One region of the Streptomyces sp. NPDC018026 genome, then DNA from elsewhere that is predicted to be linked to it. Evidence: riboswitches for the same ligand, from Rfam matches in the RefSeq annotation. Region 1 holds a riboswitch; each other region holds the start of a gene.

Region 1 (4,746 bases):
CGCGCGCCGGGCGTGCGCATGCGGACGCTCCCGGCCTCGCGTTAACTGAGCGGCACCCGCGGCCCCGGTGACCGACGGACCCCGGGGCGGGACGAAGGAGGGCGTGTGACGAGTCGGCCGCTGCCCCGGCGGGGTCCGCGCGGACGGGTTCCGTGACCGCGCCGGCGAACGCCGTCCCGGACCGGGCGGAGCTGTCCCTGCGGCAGACCCTGCTCAGCCCCGGCTACCGGCGGCTGTTGCTGCTGTGCGTGCTGCTGGGGGTGCCCATCGCGCTGGCCTGCTTCTTCTTCGTCGGGCTCCAGCACGAGTTGCAGCACTGGGTGTGGACGTCGCTGCCCGAGGCGGCCGGATACGACACCCCGCCGTGGTGGTGGCCGCTGCCCGCGCTGGTGCTCGCCGGACTGATCCTGGCGCCGATCGTGACCCGGATGCCGGGCGGCGGCGGCCATCTGCCGGTGAACGGCCTGGGCGGCGCGCCCGTCGGCCCCCGGGCGCTGCCCGGCGCGGTGCTGGCCGCGCTGGCCACGTTGCCGCTCGGCGTGGTGCTGGGTCCCGAGGCCCCGCTCATGGCCGTCGGCAGCGGGCTCGCCCTGTTGGCGCTGCGGCGGGCGGGCGCGGGCGGCGATCAACGGGCGAGCGCGATCCTCGCGACGGCCGGCTCCACCGCCGCGATCTCCACCATCCTCGGCGGTCCGATCGCGGCGGCGGTGCTGCTCATCGAGGGGGCGGGGCTGGCCGGCACCCAGCTGGTCGCCCTGCTGCTGCCCTGCCTGCTGGCCAGCGCGGCCGGCGCCCTGGTCTTCACCGGCTTCGGGCAGTGGACGGGGCTGGAGATCGGCGCGCTGAGCCTGCCCGACCTGCCGCCGCAGGCCAATCCGGACGCGGGTGACTTCCTGTGGGGCCTGCCCACCGCGGCCCTGATCGCCGTACTGGTGACGCTGGCCCGCGCGCTGGGCCGCCGCACCGTCACCTGGACCGGGCACCGCACGGCCGCCCGCACCGTCGCCTGCGCCGCCGCGGTCGGCGGCTGTGTCGCCGCGTACGCGCTGATCACCGGCCGTTCCCCGGCCGAGGCGGCGCTGTCCGGCCAGGCCACCCTCGCCCAGCTCGCCGCGCACCCGCACGCCTGGTCCGTGGGGGCGCTGGTCGCGCTGGTCGCCTGCAAGGGGCTGGCCTGGGGCATCGCGCTGGGCGCGCTGCGCGGCGGCCCGATCTTCCCGGCCGTCCTGCTGGGCGCGGCGACGGCCCTGGCCTGCTCCGGGCTGCCCGGCTTCGGCGCCACCCCGGCCCTCGCCCTCGGCATCGCCGCCGCGGCGGCCGCGGTGACGGGGCTGCCGCTGGCCAGCTCGGTCCTGGCGGTGCTGCTGATGGGCCGGGACGCCCACGACCAGATGCCGCTGATCGTCATGGCCTCGGTCGTCGCGTTCGTCGTGGCCCAGCTGGTGCGCCGCACCCGGCCGGAACCGGGTGGGGCGCCGACGGCGGGAGCGGCACGGTGAGGGACCGCCGGACCGCACACCCGCGCCCTCGCCCTCGTCCGCGCCCTCGTCCGCGTTCCCGGACCGGCTGGGCAGCGGTCCGGCCCTGGCTCGTACGGGTGGGGATCGCGGCCGCCGTGGTCGTGGCGTACTTCCTGCTCCCCCTCGACCACCTGGGGCCGCAGCGGCCGGTGCTGAGCTGGGTGCTGTTCGCCCTGCTGCTGACCCTCGTCGCCCTACTGCTGCTGCGGCAGATCCGGCACGTTCTCCTCGACCGTCCGGACCGCCGGCCCGGGGTGGTCATCTCGCTGCTGATCGTCCTGTCCGTGCACGTCTTCTCGGCCACGTACTACGCCCTCGCCAAGTCGCCTGGCCAGTTCAGCGGACTGCACACCCGGATCGACGCGCTGTACTTCACCGTGGTGACGCTCGCGACCGTCGGGTACGGGGACATCACCCCGCGCGGCCAGGCCGCGCGGGTCGTGACGATCCTGCAGATCACCTACAGCTTCGTCTTCCTGACGGCCGCCGCGACCGCGCTGACCACCCGGATGCGGGACATGGTGGTCCGGCGTCCGGAGCGGGGCCGTTCGCGCTGACAGGGGTGCCGCGGGGTCCGAGGCCTGCTTGTGTCCGCCCCCGTGGGAGCACTACTGTCGCCACGCCTTGGTGAACGGGAAATCCGGTGTGATGCCGGTGCGGCCCTCGCCACTGTGAATCGGGAAGTCCGGCTCCGGCCCTAAGGGGCAGCCACTGGATCCTTGTGATCCGGGAAGGCGGAGCACGGGCGGTGGTACCCGTAAGCCAGGAGACCGGCCAAGGCGCGTCGTCCATCCACGAGGTGCTGGAGAGGGTCTGCTGAGCCATGCACATAGCCGAGGGCTTTCTGCCACCGGCGCACGCGATCGCCTGGGGTGTCGCGTCCGCGCCGTTCGTCGTCCACGGAGTCCGGTCACTCACCCGTGAGGTCAGGGAGCACCCGGAGAGCACACTGCTCCTCGGGGCCTCCGGAGCCTTCACGTTCGTCCTGTCGGCCCTGAAACTGCCGTCCGTCACCGGGAGTTGCTCCCATCCGACCGGCACCGGTCTGGGCGCGATCCTGTTCCGGCCGCCGATCATGGCGGTGCTCGGCACCATCACGCTGCTCTTCCAGGCGCTGCTGCTCGCCCACGGCGGGCTGACCACGCTCGGCGCCAACGTCTTCTCGATGGCGATCGCCGGTCCCTGGGCCGGGTACGGCGGCTACCGGCTGCTGCGCCGCTGGCACGTGCCGCTGATGGTCGCGGTGTTCGTCGGCGCGTTCGTCGCCGACCTGTCCACGTACTGCGTGACCAGCGTGCAGCTGGCGCTGGCCTTCCCGGACCCGAGCAGCGGGTTCCTGGGCGCGCTCGGCAAGTTCGGCTCGATCTTCGCCGTGACGCAGATTCCGCTCGCGGTGAGCGAGGGTCTGCTCACGGTGATCGTGATGCGGCTGCTCGTGCAGTCCAGCAAGGGCGAACTGACACGGCTGGGCGTGCTGCTGACGAAGACGGCCAGCGCGGGCGCCAAGTCCGGGGCGGTGGCCCGATGAGCCGTAACGCGAAGATCAACACCCTGCTGCTGCTCGCCGTGGCCGCGCTGGCGGTGCTGCCGCTCGTGCTGGGGCTCGGCGACCACAAAGAGGAGCCGTTCGCCGGGTCCGACGCGGAGGCGGAGACGGCGATCACCGAGATCGAACCGGACTACGAACCGTGGTTCTCCCCGCTGTACGAACCGCCGTCCGGTGAGGTCGAGTCGGCGCTGTTCGCCCTGCAGGCCGCGCTCGGCGCGGGCGTGCTGGCGTACTACTTCGGCCTGCGCCGGGGCCGACGGCAGGGCGAGGAGCGGGCGCTGGCGGCTTCCGGGGCCACGGCGGCACCGGGGAACACCCCCGAAGGGGACTGAGTGCTGCCGATCGACGCGGCGGCGCACGCCAGTCGCTGGCGCCGCCGCCATCCCGTGGACAAGGCCGTGCTCGGTCTCGGCCTGACCGTGCTCGCGATCTCGCTGCCGCCCTGGCCGGGCGCGGCGCTGGTGCTGGTGACGGCGCTGGCGGTGCTGCTCGGCCCGGCGGGCGTGCCCGGGCGCCGGCTGTGGCGGGCCTACCGGGTGCCGCTGGGCTTCTGCGTGACGGGTGCGCTGCCGCTGCTGGTGCAGGTCGGGGGCCCGGACGGGTTCCTGACGGCGGCCGACGGCGGTGCGGTGCGCGCGGGCGGGCTGCTGCTGCGCACCTCGGCGGCCTCGCTCGGGGTGCTGCTGTTCGCGTTCACCACGCCGATGTCCGACCTGCTGCCGCGCCTGGTACGGGCCGGGGTGCCCGCGCCGGTCGTGGACGTGGCGCTGGTGACGTACCGGATGAGTTTCCTGCTGCTGGACTCGGTGCGCCGGATCCGGCAGGCGCAGGCCGCGCGGCTGGGCCACACCACGCGGGCGGCGGCCTGGCGTTCGCTCGGCGGGCTCGGCGCCACCGCCTTCGTGCGGGCCTTCGACCGGGCGGCCCGGCTGCAGACCGGGCTCGCCGGGCGCGGTTACGACGGCACCCTGCGCGTGCTGGTGCCCGAGGCCCGCGTGTCGGTGCCGTTCACGGCGGCGAGCGTCGCGCTGCTGGCGGCGCTCGCCGCCCTCACCCTCGTACTGGAAGGACCCCTGTCGTGAGCGAACCGGTGCGGTCACCCGACCCGGCCTCGGACCCGGCCTCGGACCCGGCCTCGGACCCGGCCCCGGACCTGGTCGCCCTGCGGGGCGCGTCGTTCGCGTACGAGGAGGGCCCGGACGTGCTGGCGGGCCTGGACTTCGCGGTGCGCGAGGGGCGGGCGCTGGCGCTGCTGGGCCGCAACGGCAGCGGCAAGACGACGCTGATGCGGCTGCTCAGCGGCGGGCTGAGGCCGCGCGCGGGGACGTTGACGGTCGGCGGGGAGCCGGTGACCTACGACCGCAAGGGGCTGACCCGGCTGCGGACCACCGTGCAGTTGGTGGTCCAGGACCCGGACGACCAGCTCTTCGCGGCCTCGGTCGGCCAGGACGTGTCCTTCGGTCCGCTGAACCTGGGGCTGCCCGACGCGGAGGTGCGCTCCCGGGTCGGGGAGGCGCTCGCCGCGCTGGACATCGCGGCGCTGGCCGAGCGGCCCACGCACCTGCTGTCGTACGGGCAGCGCAAGCGGACCGCGATCGCGGGGGCGGTCGCGATGCGGCCCCGGGTGCTGATCCTCGACGAGCCGACCGCAGGTCTCGACCCGGACGGGCAGGAGCG
Region 2 (4,746 bases), on a different contig from region 1:
GTAGAAGAGCACGCCGACCGTCGGACGGCCCTCGGTGAATGCCCGCTCGCCGTGGACGCCGTATTCCGGCATCTTCCGCGGCTCGTCGAAGCCCTCGCCGGTCAGCAGCACCGTGTCCGACAGGAAGCGGGCGAGCTGGGTGAGGTTGTCCGGGCCGCCCTCGACCAGGTAGCGCAGCGCCTCGGCCACCACCCCGGCCGGGACCGACGACTCCGCCATCAGCTCCGCGTCCGGCACGCTCTCGCCGCCCAGCAGGACGGTCGGGACGCCGGCGGCCCGCAGCGCGGCCAGCCCGTCCTCCCAGGCGCGCTTGCCGCCGAGCAGGCGTACGACGGCGAGGTCCGCGTTCTCGACCAGGCCCGGCAACTCCTCCTGTACGTCGACGCGGGTCGGGTTGCCGATCAGGTAGGCGGCGTCCGACGCGCGGGCCGCCAGCAGGTCCGTGTCGGCGGTCGACAACAACAGCACTGTGCTCATGCGGGCGCTCCCGGTGGGATGAAGGGCAGTCCTTGCGGCGCGCCGGACTCGATGAGCCGCCACAGCGCGTCGGTGTCCGCGTGGTGTTCGATCAGGTCGCCGAGCCGGTCGAGCTGCTCCTCGCGCAGCGCGGCGAACGAGGTGTCGGGGGCGGGCACGAAGCGGCGGCCCGCGGCGGCGGCCACCTCGCGCAGGAACGCCCGCCGGAAGCCGTCCGACTCCAGCGAGCCGTGCCAGTGCGTGCCCCAGGTCCGGCCGACCCGGCAGCCGTCCAAGAAGGGTTCGCCTCCTGCGACTTCGGCGACCCCGTGGTGGATCTCGTACCCCTCGACGTGCTCGCCGAGGGCCTCGCCCACCGGCCGGGTGAGGGTCTTCTCGCGGGCGAACCGCACCCGCACGGGGAGCAGTCCGAGCCCGTTCACGTGCCCGGCGCGCGACTCGACCTCGTCCTCGATGCGCTCGCCGAGGAGCTGGAAGCCGCCGCAGATCCCGAGCACCGGCCGCTCCTCGGCGACCCTGCGGACGATCGCGTCCGCGAGCCCCCGCTCCCGCAGCCACTCCAGGGCCCGGACCGTGCCCCGTGTCCCGGGCACGACGACGAGATCCGCGTCGGACAGCTCCTCCGGCCGGTCCACGAACCGCACCACGACACCGGGTTCGGCGGCCAGCGCGTCCACGTCCGTGAAGTTGGACATCAGCGGGACCGCGCAGACGGCGACCCGCAGCACGTCCTCGCCGACCGGCGGGGCGACGACCGACTCCCGCACGGTCCCGCGCAGGGAGACCCGCAGTCCGTCCTCCTCGTCGATGCCGAGCCCGTGCCGGAACGGCAGCACACCGTACGTCCGGCGCCCGGTGAGCCCGTGCAGCATCTCCAGACCCGGCTCCAGCAACGACACGTCGCCGCGGAACTTGTTCACCAGGAACCCGGCGACCAGTGCCTGGTCCTCGGGTGCCAGCAGCGCCACCGTGCCGAAGAAGGAGGCGAAGACGCCGCCGCGGTCGATGTCGCCGACGACGAGGACGGGGAGTCCGGCGCCCCGCGCGATCCCCATGTTCACGATGTCGGTGCGGCGCAGGTTGATCTCGGCCGGGCTGCCCGCGCCCTCGCAGATCACCGCGTCGTAGGAGGAGCGGAGTTCGGCCAGTGAGTCCAGCACCGTGCCGAGCAACCGCTCCTGGCGCCCGCCGTGATAGCCGCGGGCGGTCATCTCGCCCACGGGCCTGCCGAGCAGCACGACCTGGCTGCTGCGCTCCCCGCCGGGCTTGAGCAGCACGGGGTTCATGTGCGCGGTCGGCTCCACCCGGCAGGCCTGGGCCTGCATGGCCTGCGCCCGCCCGATCTCGGCGCCGTCCCGGGTCACGAAGGAGTTGAGCGACATGTTCTGCGCCTTGAAGGGCGCCACCTTGACGCCCTGGCGCACCAGCCAGCGGCAGATCCCGGCGGTGACGACGCTCTTGCCGGCGTCGGAGGTGGTACCGGCGACGAGGAGGCCACCGTTCATGACGTACGTCCCTTCGTGACACCCGGGTTCTTCGAGACGGCCCGGCGCGCGAGCAGCCGCGCGCCCGCGCACACGCCCAGCGCCAGCCAGCCCACGCGCCGGGACAGCCGTACCGCCCGGTCGATGTCGGCGGAACCGGCCGCCCGTACGGTGCGTCCCGTCGCCCCGTTGAGCACGGGCCGGTGCTCGACCCGCCCGCCGTAGGAGAGCGTCCCGCCGAGGCGTACGCCCAGGGCGCCCGCGAAGGAGGCCTCCACGGGTCCCGCGTTGGGGCTCGGGTGCTGTGCGGCGTCCGCGCGCCAGGCCCGCAGGGCGCCGCGCGGGTCGCCGCCCGCCACGGTGGTCAGTACGGCGGTGAGGCGGGCACCGGGCCAGCCCGCGAGGTCGTCGAGGCGGGCCGAGGCCCAGCCGTAGCGGCGGTGGCGGGGCGACTTGTGGCCGACCATCGCGTCCAGGGTGTTGACGGCCCGGAAGCCGAGCAGTCCGGGCACCCCGGCCACCGCGCCCCACACCAGGGCGCCCACGACCGCGTCGGAGGTGTTCTCGGCGACGGACTCCACGACGGCCCGGGCGATCCCGTCGGCGTCCAGCGCCTGCGGGTCCCGCCCGCACAGGTGCGGCAGCCGCGCCCGCGCCGCCTCGACGTCCCCGGCCTCCAGGGCGCGGCCGATCGCGGTGGCCTCGCGGGCCAGCGAGGTGCCGCCGACGACCGACCAGGTGGCCGCGGCGGTCAGCGCGACGGAGGCGGCGGGGGAGCGGCGTACGGCGTGCGCGGCGGCCGAGCCGAGGACGGCGGCGCCGCCGGCGCACACGACGGTGTGCAGGGCGCCCCAGCCCCGGTGGTCCCGCCACAGCACCTGTTCCACGGCGCCCGCGGCACGGCCGAACGCGGCGACCGGGTGTCCGCGGCGAGGATCGCCGAGGAGGAGGTCACCGAGGAGGCCGGCGGCGGCGCCGTACGCGAAGACGCGTCCGGCACGCACGGCTCAACCGGCCGTGGGAAGGGGAAGTCGAAGCGTGTCGCTGGTGAGCCCGGAACGGCAGCCGCGCATGGCGATAGGTCCTCACTCAGGGTGTCCGCGCCCTGGTTCGAAGAGCACGGCGGCGAGAGTTCCTGGCTCCCGGGGATCCTGTCCCCGGTCACAGTGGCGGGACCGCGCCGGATTCGCACCGGGCTTCCTCTTCTGCCGCCGTAGATGGCTCCGGAAGTCCACCACGGCCCGCGAACACCCGTCAACCTGGCGTTGACCTGCGACGGGGGAGTGTGCGAAGGCCCACACCCGAGTGGTGTGCGCCGGCACGCGAAGAGGCGGGGCGCGGAACGGTTCGAGTCCGTCCCGCGCCCCGCCCCGGGGGCGTGCGCCCGTGCGCCGGGCGACGCTCAGGCGACGATCAGATAGATCCCGTACGCCACCGCCGCCGTGCAGGCCGCGAAGCACGCGTACGCGCCGGTGACCGCGAGGGCCGCGGAGCCGCCCTGGGCGGCGGCCCGCTCCTGGCGGGAGAGGCCGACGATGCCGAGGGTGAACAGGCCCACCAGGGCCACCGTGGCCACGAGGCTGACGCCGAAGACGGAGCCGAGGGCTGCCCAGTCGATGCTCATGGGGGTTCGCTTCCTTCGTACCCGGCAGGCGGGTTCAGACGGTGGTGGCGGCCGACGGGGCCTTGGGGTCGGGCGTGGTGGCCGGGGCGGGGACGGTGGCCGCCAGTTCCTCGGTCACGCCCGTCGGGGGCGGCGACACGGCGGCCATCGCCGTGGTGACCACACCGGCGGGCTCGGGCTGCCCCGGCCCCTCGGCGGCCACCGGGTCGCCGTCGACGACGTTGGTGTGGTCGACGACCTCGCGGCGGGAGATCCGCCAGATCGCGAAGCTGGAGGCGATCAGGAACACCGCGACGAGACCCGTGCCCCAGTCGCCGGCCCGGCAGACCCACTCGGCGAGCGCGGCGACCAGCGCCGCGGCGGGCAGCGTCAGGCCCCAGGCGACGAACATCCGGGTGGCCGTGGACCAGCGGACCACGCCGCCCTTGCGGCCGAGGCCCGCGCCCATCACCGCACCGGAGACCGAGTGCGTGGTGGACAGCGAGAAACCGAGGTGGGACGAGGCCAGGATGACCGTGGCGGCACTGGTCTGGGCGGCGAAGCCCTGCTGCGGCTGGAGGTCGGTCAGGCCCTTGCCCATGGTGCGGATGATGCGCCAGCCGCCCAGGTAGGTGCCGAGCGCGATGGCCAGACCGGCGCCCAGGATGACCCACACGGGCGGGTCGGAGTCGGGGGCGAGCGAGCCGCCGGCGATCAGGGCGAGGGTGATGATGCCCATGGTCTTCTGGGCGTCGTTGGTGCCGTGGGCCAGCGAGACCAGACCGGCGGAGGCGATCTGCCCGGCCCGGTAGCCCTTCGCGGCGGCCCTGCCGTCGGCCTTGCGGCCCAGCGAGTACGTCATCCGGGACGCGAGCATCGCCGCGAGGCCGGCCACGATCGGGGCGGCGATCGCGGGGAGGAGCACCTTGGTGACGAGCACGTCGCCGTTGACCGCGCCGATGCCGGCCGAGGCGACGGCGGCACCGATCAGGCCGCCCATCAGGGCGTGCGAAGAGCTGGACGGGAGCCCGACCAGCCAGGTCAGGAGGTTCCAGAGGATCGCGCCGACCAGGGCGGCGAAGATGACCTCGGGACGGATGCCGGTCTCGTCGACGAGACCCTTGGAGATCGTGTTGGCGACCTCCACCGAGAGGAAGGCGCCTACAAGGTTGAGGACGGCGG
Region 3 (4,746 bases), on a different contig from region 1:
CCTCGCGCAGCGCCTCACGGGTGCGGGCGTCCCACACGCCGAGCCGCTTGAGGTCGTCCACCAGGTAGGAGTTGACCTGGAGGAACTCGCCCGACAGCGTCTCGCGCTTGAACAGGTTGGACACCTGCGGCTCGATGCACTCGTAGACACCGGCGATGGAGGCGATGGTCGCGGTCGGCGCGATGGCCAGCAGCAGGGAGTTGCGCAGCCCGGTCGTCGCCATGCGCTCGCGCAGCGCGGCCCAGCGCTCCGGCCAGGCGGGCTCGACGCCGTAGTGGTCCGGGTGCAGCACCCCCCGGGCCGTGCGGGTCTTCTCCCAGGCCGGCAGCGGGCCGCCCCGCTCGGCGAGGTCGGCGGAGGTCTCGTACGCGGCGAGCATGATCCGCTCGGCGATGCGGGTGGACAGGGCCTTCGCCCCGGGGGAGTCGAAGGGCAGCCGGAGCTGGAAGAAGACGTCCTGGAGGCCCATCGCGCCGAGGCCGACCGGGCGCCAGCGGGCGTTGGAGCGGCCCGCCTGCTCGGTCGGGTAGAAGTTGATGTCGACGACCCGGTCCAGGAAGGTGACCGCGGTGCGGACGGTGGTGTCCAGGCGCTCCCAGTCCATGTCGCCCTTCGCGGGGTCGACGAAGGCGCCCAGGTTGACCGAGCCCAGGTTGCAGACCGCCGTCTCCCCGTCGTCGGTGACCTCCAGGATCTCCGTGCAGAGGTTGGAGGAGTGGACGACGTGGCCGGGGACCGCGGTCTGGTTGGCCGTGCGGTTGGCGGTGTCCTTGAAGGTCATCCAGCCGTTGCCGGTCTGCGCGAGGGTGCGCATCATGCGGCCGTACAGCTCCCGGGCGGGCAGCGTCCGGCGGGCGAGCCCCGCCTCCTCCGCCCTGCGGTAGGCCGCGTCGAACTCCTCGCCCCACAGGTCCGTCAGCTCCGGCACGTCGGCGGGGGAGAACAGCGACCAGGTCCCGTCGGCGTCCACCCGGCGCATGAACTCGTCCGGGATCCAGTGCGCGAGGTTCAGGTTGTGCGTACGGCGGGCGTCCTCGCCGGTGTTGTCCCGCAGCTCCAGGAACTCCTCGACGTCCGCGTGCCAGGTCTCCAGGTAGACCGCCGCCGCGCCCTTGCGCCGGCCGCCCTGGTTCACGGCCGCCACCGAGGCGTCCAGCGTCTTCAGGAACGGGACGATGCCGTTGGAGTGCCCGTTGGTGCCGCGGATCAGCGAACCCCGGGCGCGGACGCGGGAGTAGGCGATGCCGATGCCGCCGGCGTGCTTGGACAGGCGGGCGACCTGGTGCAGGCGGTCGTAGAGGGAGTCCAGCTCGTCCTTGGGGGAGTCCAGGAGGTAGCAGGACGACATCTGGGCGTGCCGGGTGCCGGAGTTGAAGAGGGTGGGGGAGGAGGGCAGGTAGTCCAGGCGGCTCATCAGGCCGTACAGGGCCGCGACCTCGTCCACGGCGCGGACCGTGTCGTCCTCGGCGAGTCCGGCGGCGACCCGCAGCAGGAAGTGCTGGGGAGTCTCGACGGCCTTGCGGGTGATCGGATGCCGGAGCAGGTAGCGGCTGTAGAGCGTACGCAGGCCGAAGTAGCCGAAGCGGTCGTCGGCGTCCTGGTCGACCAGCGCGTCCAGGCGGCCCGCGTGCAGCCGTACGAAGGCGGCGGTGCGGTCGGCGATCAGGCCCTCGCGGTGGCCGGTGGCGACGGAGTCGGTGAAGGTGACGACGCCCTGGGAGGCGGCCTCGGCGCGGATGCCGATGGTCAGCAGGCGGGCGGCCAGCCGGGAGTAGACCGGGTCCTCGGAGATCAGACCGGCGGCGGCCTCGGTGGCCAGCTCGCGCAGCTCGGCCTCGTCGGCGCGGGCGGACCGGCCGCGCAGTGCGGCGGCGGCCACCCGGCCGGGGTCGGCGCCGGGGAGGTCGGCGGTCAGCCCGGTCAGGGTCCGCAGCAGGGCGGCACCGGGTCCGTCGGGTTCCCCGGTCGCCGTCACCGGGGTCGCTGAAGCCGGATCGGCTGGCGCGATGGTCACGTGGAGCACTCCCTCGCTCGGCACGAGGCCCGGCGGAGGGAGGGCAGGAGGCAGCTCACGAGCGCACGCGGCGTCGCGTCCACCGGCCCACTCCACGAGGCCCGGACGTCATGGCACCCGGGCCAGGGCGGCCGGGCGCACCGTCGGCAGGTCCTCGGACTGGACAGGCGTGCGCGCACGTGTGAAGACGTACGGATGCACGCAAGTACACCGTTGCGGGACAGTTCCGGATTCGCACCGGATTCCCCTGCGGCGACAGCGAGCACGAGCATACATCTTGTGCCCGGTGACGCGAGCACCCCCAGATGTTGTGTCCCGACGGGGTGTTGTGGCGGGGTGCCGCAGCTGGGTCAGAGCGTCAGTGCGTAGGCGAGCAGCATGATGTCGTCCAGCTCCGGCAGGGGGTTCCAGTCGCGGTCGGGCGTGCGGACGAAGCCCAGGCGCTCGTAGAGGCGGTGGGCGGTGCGCATGCTGGCCTGGGTCGACAGCACGACGCTCCGGCAGCCCTCGACGGCCCGGGCCCGGTCGGCGCAGGCCCGCACCAGGGCCTCGCCCGCCCCGCGGCCGCGTGCCTCGCGGGCGACGGCGAGCATGCGTATCTCGGCCTCGCCGGGGCGTGCGATGTCCGCCATGGGACCGCCGGACGGCACGAAGGTCACGCCGCCGAGCACCCGGCCGTCCGCCGCGGCGACCAGCACCTCCGCGGCGGCGGCGCGCTTGGCCACGTTCCGCAGCTCGACCAGGTAGGAGTCGCTCTCCCCGAAGTCGAGGAGGCCGTCGCGCAGGTAGGCCTGCGCGGTGATCTCGCCGAGGGTGTCGTACTCCTCGGCCGTCGCCCGCCGGATCACGAAGTCCATGACGCCGAGTGTGCCCCACGGGTACGACAACGGGCCGCCGGATTTCTCCGGCGGCCCGCCTCGAACTGGGGATCAGTGCGAGCTGCCCGCCGTGGCCGGCGGCAGTTCCACCTGGACGCCCGGGTCGCCGGCGTCCGCCGTGTAGTCGCTCGGCTTGGTCTCGTCGACGCCGTCGGGCGCCTTGACCGCCCTCAGGACGAAGGTGAGGACCACGGTGACCAGCACGTTCAGCACGAAGGCGGTGAGGCCGATGTAGCCGATCTCGCCGATGCCGGGGATCTCGTCGGAGGAGCCGCCGAAGTGCTTCTGCGTCGGCGAGGCGACACCGTAGGCGGCGACCGTGCCGTAGACCATGCCGACCGCCCAGCCGCCGAGCAGCGCCCAGCGGTGGAACCAGCGGGTGAACAGGCCGCCGACCAGGGCCGGGAAGGTCTGCAGGATCCAGATGCCGCCCAGCAGCTGGAAGTTGATCGCGACGGTCTTGTCCATGCCCAGGACGAAGATCAGCGCGCCCACCTTCACCAGGAGCGACACCAGCTTGGAGACCTTGGTCTCCTGCTGCGGCGTGGCGTCCGGCTTGATGAAGTCCTTGTAGATGTTGCGGGTGAAGAGGTTCGCGGCCGCGATCGACATGATCGCCGCCGGGACCAGGGCGCCGATGCCGATCGCCGCGAACGCCACGCCCGCGAACCAGTCCGGGAACATGTTCTCGAACAGCTGCGGGATCGCCAGCTGGCCGTTGTCCACCTTGACCCCGGCCGCGATCGCCATGAAGCCGAGCAGCGCGAGCAGACCCAGCATCAGCGAGTACAGCGGCAGGATCGTGGTGTTGCGGCGGATCACGTTACGGCTGCGCGAGGACAGCGTCGCGGTGATCGAGTGCGGGTACATGAACAGCGCCAGGGCCGAGCCGAGCGCCAGCGTCGCGTACGTCCACTGGCCCCCCGAGTCGGGCACCACTCCACCCTTGCCCGACGCGGTGAACTTGTCGCTCGCCGAGGCGAAGATGTCGTCGAAGCCGCCCAGCTTGATCGGGATGTAGATGATCGCCACCGCGATGACGATGTAGATCAGCGTGTCCTTCACGAACGCGATCAGCGCGGGCGCGCGCAGTCCCGACGAGTAGGTGTACGCCGCCAGCACACCGAAGGCGATCAGCAGCGGCAGGTCCTTGACGAACCAGTTGGTGTCCTCGCCGCCGCCGACGCCCATCACGTCCAGGACGGCCTGGATACCGACCAGCTGGAGCGCGATGTACGGCATGGTCGCCAGGATGCCGGTGACGGCGACCGCCAGCGACAGACCCTTGGAGCCGAACCGGCCGCGTACGAAGTCCGAGGTCGTCACGTACCCGTGCTTGTGCGAGACCGACCACAGGCGGGGCAGGAAGGTGAAGATCAGCGGGTAGACCAGGATCGTGTACGGCACCGCGAAGAAGCCGGCCGCGCCCGCCGCGTAGATCGCCGCCGGGACGGCCACGAAGGTGTACGCGGTGTACAGGTCGCCGCCCAGCAGGAACCAGGTGACCCAGGTGCCGAACGAGCGGCCGCCGAGGCCCCACTCGTCGAGGCTGTGCTCGTTCTCGGCCTTGCGCCAGCGGGCGGCCAGGAAGCCCATGGCGGTGACGAGGACGAAGAAGAAGATGAAGACGGCGAGTGCGACGCCGTTCACGCCGTCGTTCACTTGGTCCCGCCTTCCCGGCGCCCGCGCTGGTCGCGCTGCCACAGCTTGTACGCGGTCACCGTGAGCAGGGTGGAGATCAGCACCCAGGCCATCTGGTACCAGTAGAAGAACGGGATGCCGATGAAGTCCGGGTCCGTCTTGGTGTACGAACCGACCCACAGCATGGCCACGAACGGTGCGACGAGACAGAGC

The links. Region 1 has a riboswitch for cobalamin ahead of ACH4D3_RS01090 (energy-coupling factor ABC transporter permease). Riboswitches for the same ligand answer to the same signal wherever they lie in the genome.
Region 2: linked by a shared signal. The riboswitch ahead of ACH4D3_RS37080 (cobalamin biosynthesis protein) and the one ahead of ACH4D3_RS01090 (energy-coupling factor ABC transporter permease) in region 1 are both predicted to bind cobalamin.
Region 3: linked by a shared signal. The riboswitch ahead of ACH4D3_RS21170 (ribonucleoside-diphosphate reductase subunit alpha) and the one ahead of ACH4D3_RS01090 (energy-coupling factor ABC transporter permease) in region 1 are both predicted to bind cobalamin.

What each region holds. Positions count from the first base shown of each region.
Region 1 covers NZ_JBIRFY010000001.1:263,925-268,670, reverse strand. Annotated here, with positions in the region: gene ACH4D3_RS01100 (chloride channel protein) at 153-1,499, shown strand; gene ACH4D3_RS01095 (potassium channel family protein) at 1,598-2,077, shown strand; cobalamin riboswitch at 2,129-2,314, shown strand; gene ACH4D3_RS01090 (energy-coupling factor ABC transporter permease) at 2,344-3,048, shown strand; gene ACH4D3_RS01085 (energy-coupling factor ABC transporter substrate-binding protein) at 3,045-3,401, shown strand; gene cbiQ (cobalt ECF transporter T component CbiQ) at 3,402-4,151, shown strand; gene ACH4D3_RS01075 (ATP-binding cassette domain-containing protein) at 4,223-4,746, shown strand, end outside.
Region 2 covers NZ_JBIRFY010000019.1:72,361-77,106, reverse strand. Annotated here, with positions in the region: gene cobN (cobaltochelatase subunit CobN) at 1-477, opposite strand, end outside; gene ACH4D3_RS37085 (cobyric acid synthase) at 474-1,982, opposite strand; gene ACH4D3_RS37080 (cobalamin biosynthesis protein) at 1,979-2,965, opposite strand; cobalamin riboswitch at 3,070-3,223, opposite strand; gene ACH4D3_RS37075 (hypothetical protein) at 3,364-3,585, opposite strand; gene pitH (low-affinity phosphate transporter PitH) at 3,620-4,746, opposite strand, start outside.
Region 3 covers NZ_JBIRFY010000006.1:321,502-326,247, reverse strand. Annotated here, with positions in the region: gene ACH4D3_RS21170 (ribonucleoside-diphosphate reductase subunit alpha) at 1-2,014, opposite strand, end outside; cobalamin riboswitch at 2,142-2,303, opposite strand; gene ACH4D3_RS21165 (GNAT family N-acetyltransferase) at 2,365-2,871, opposite strand; gene mctP (monocarboxylate uptake permease MctP) at 2,944-4,554, opposite strand; gene ACH4D3_RS21155 (DUF3311 domain-containing protein) at 4,551-4,746, opposite strand, start outside.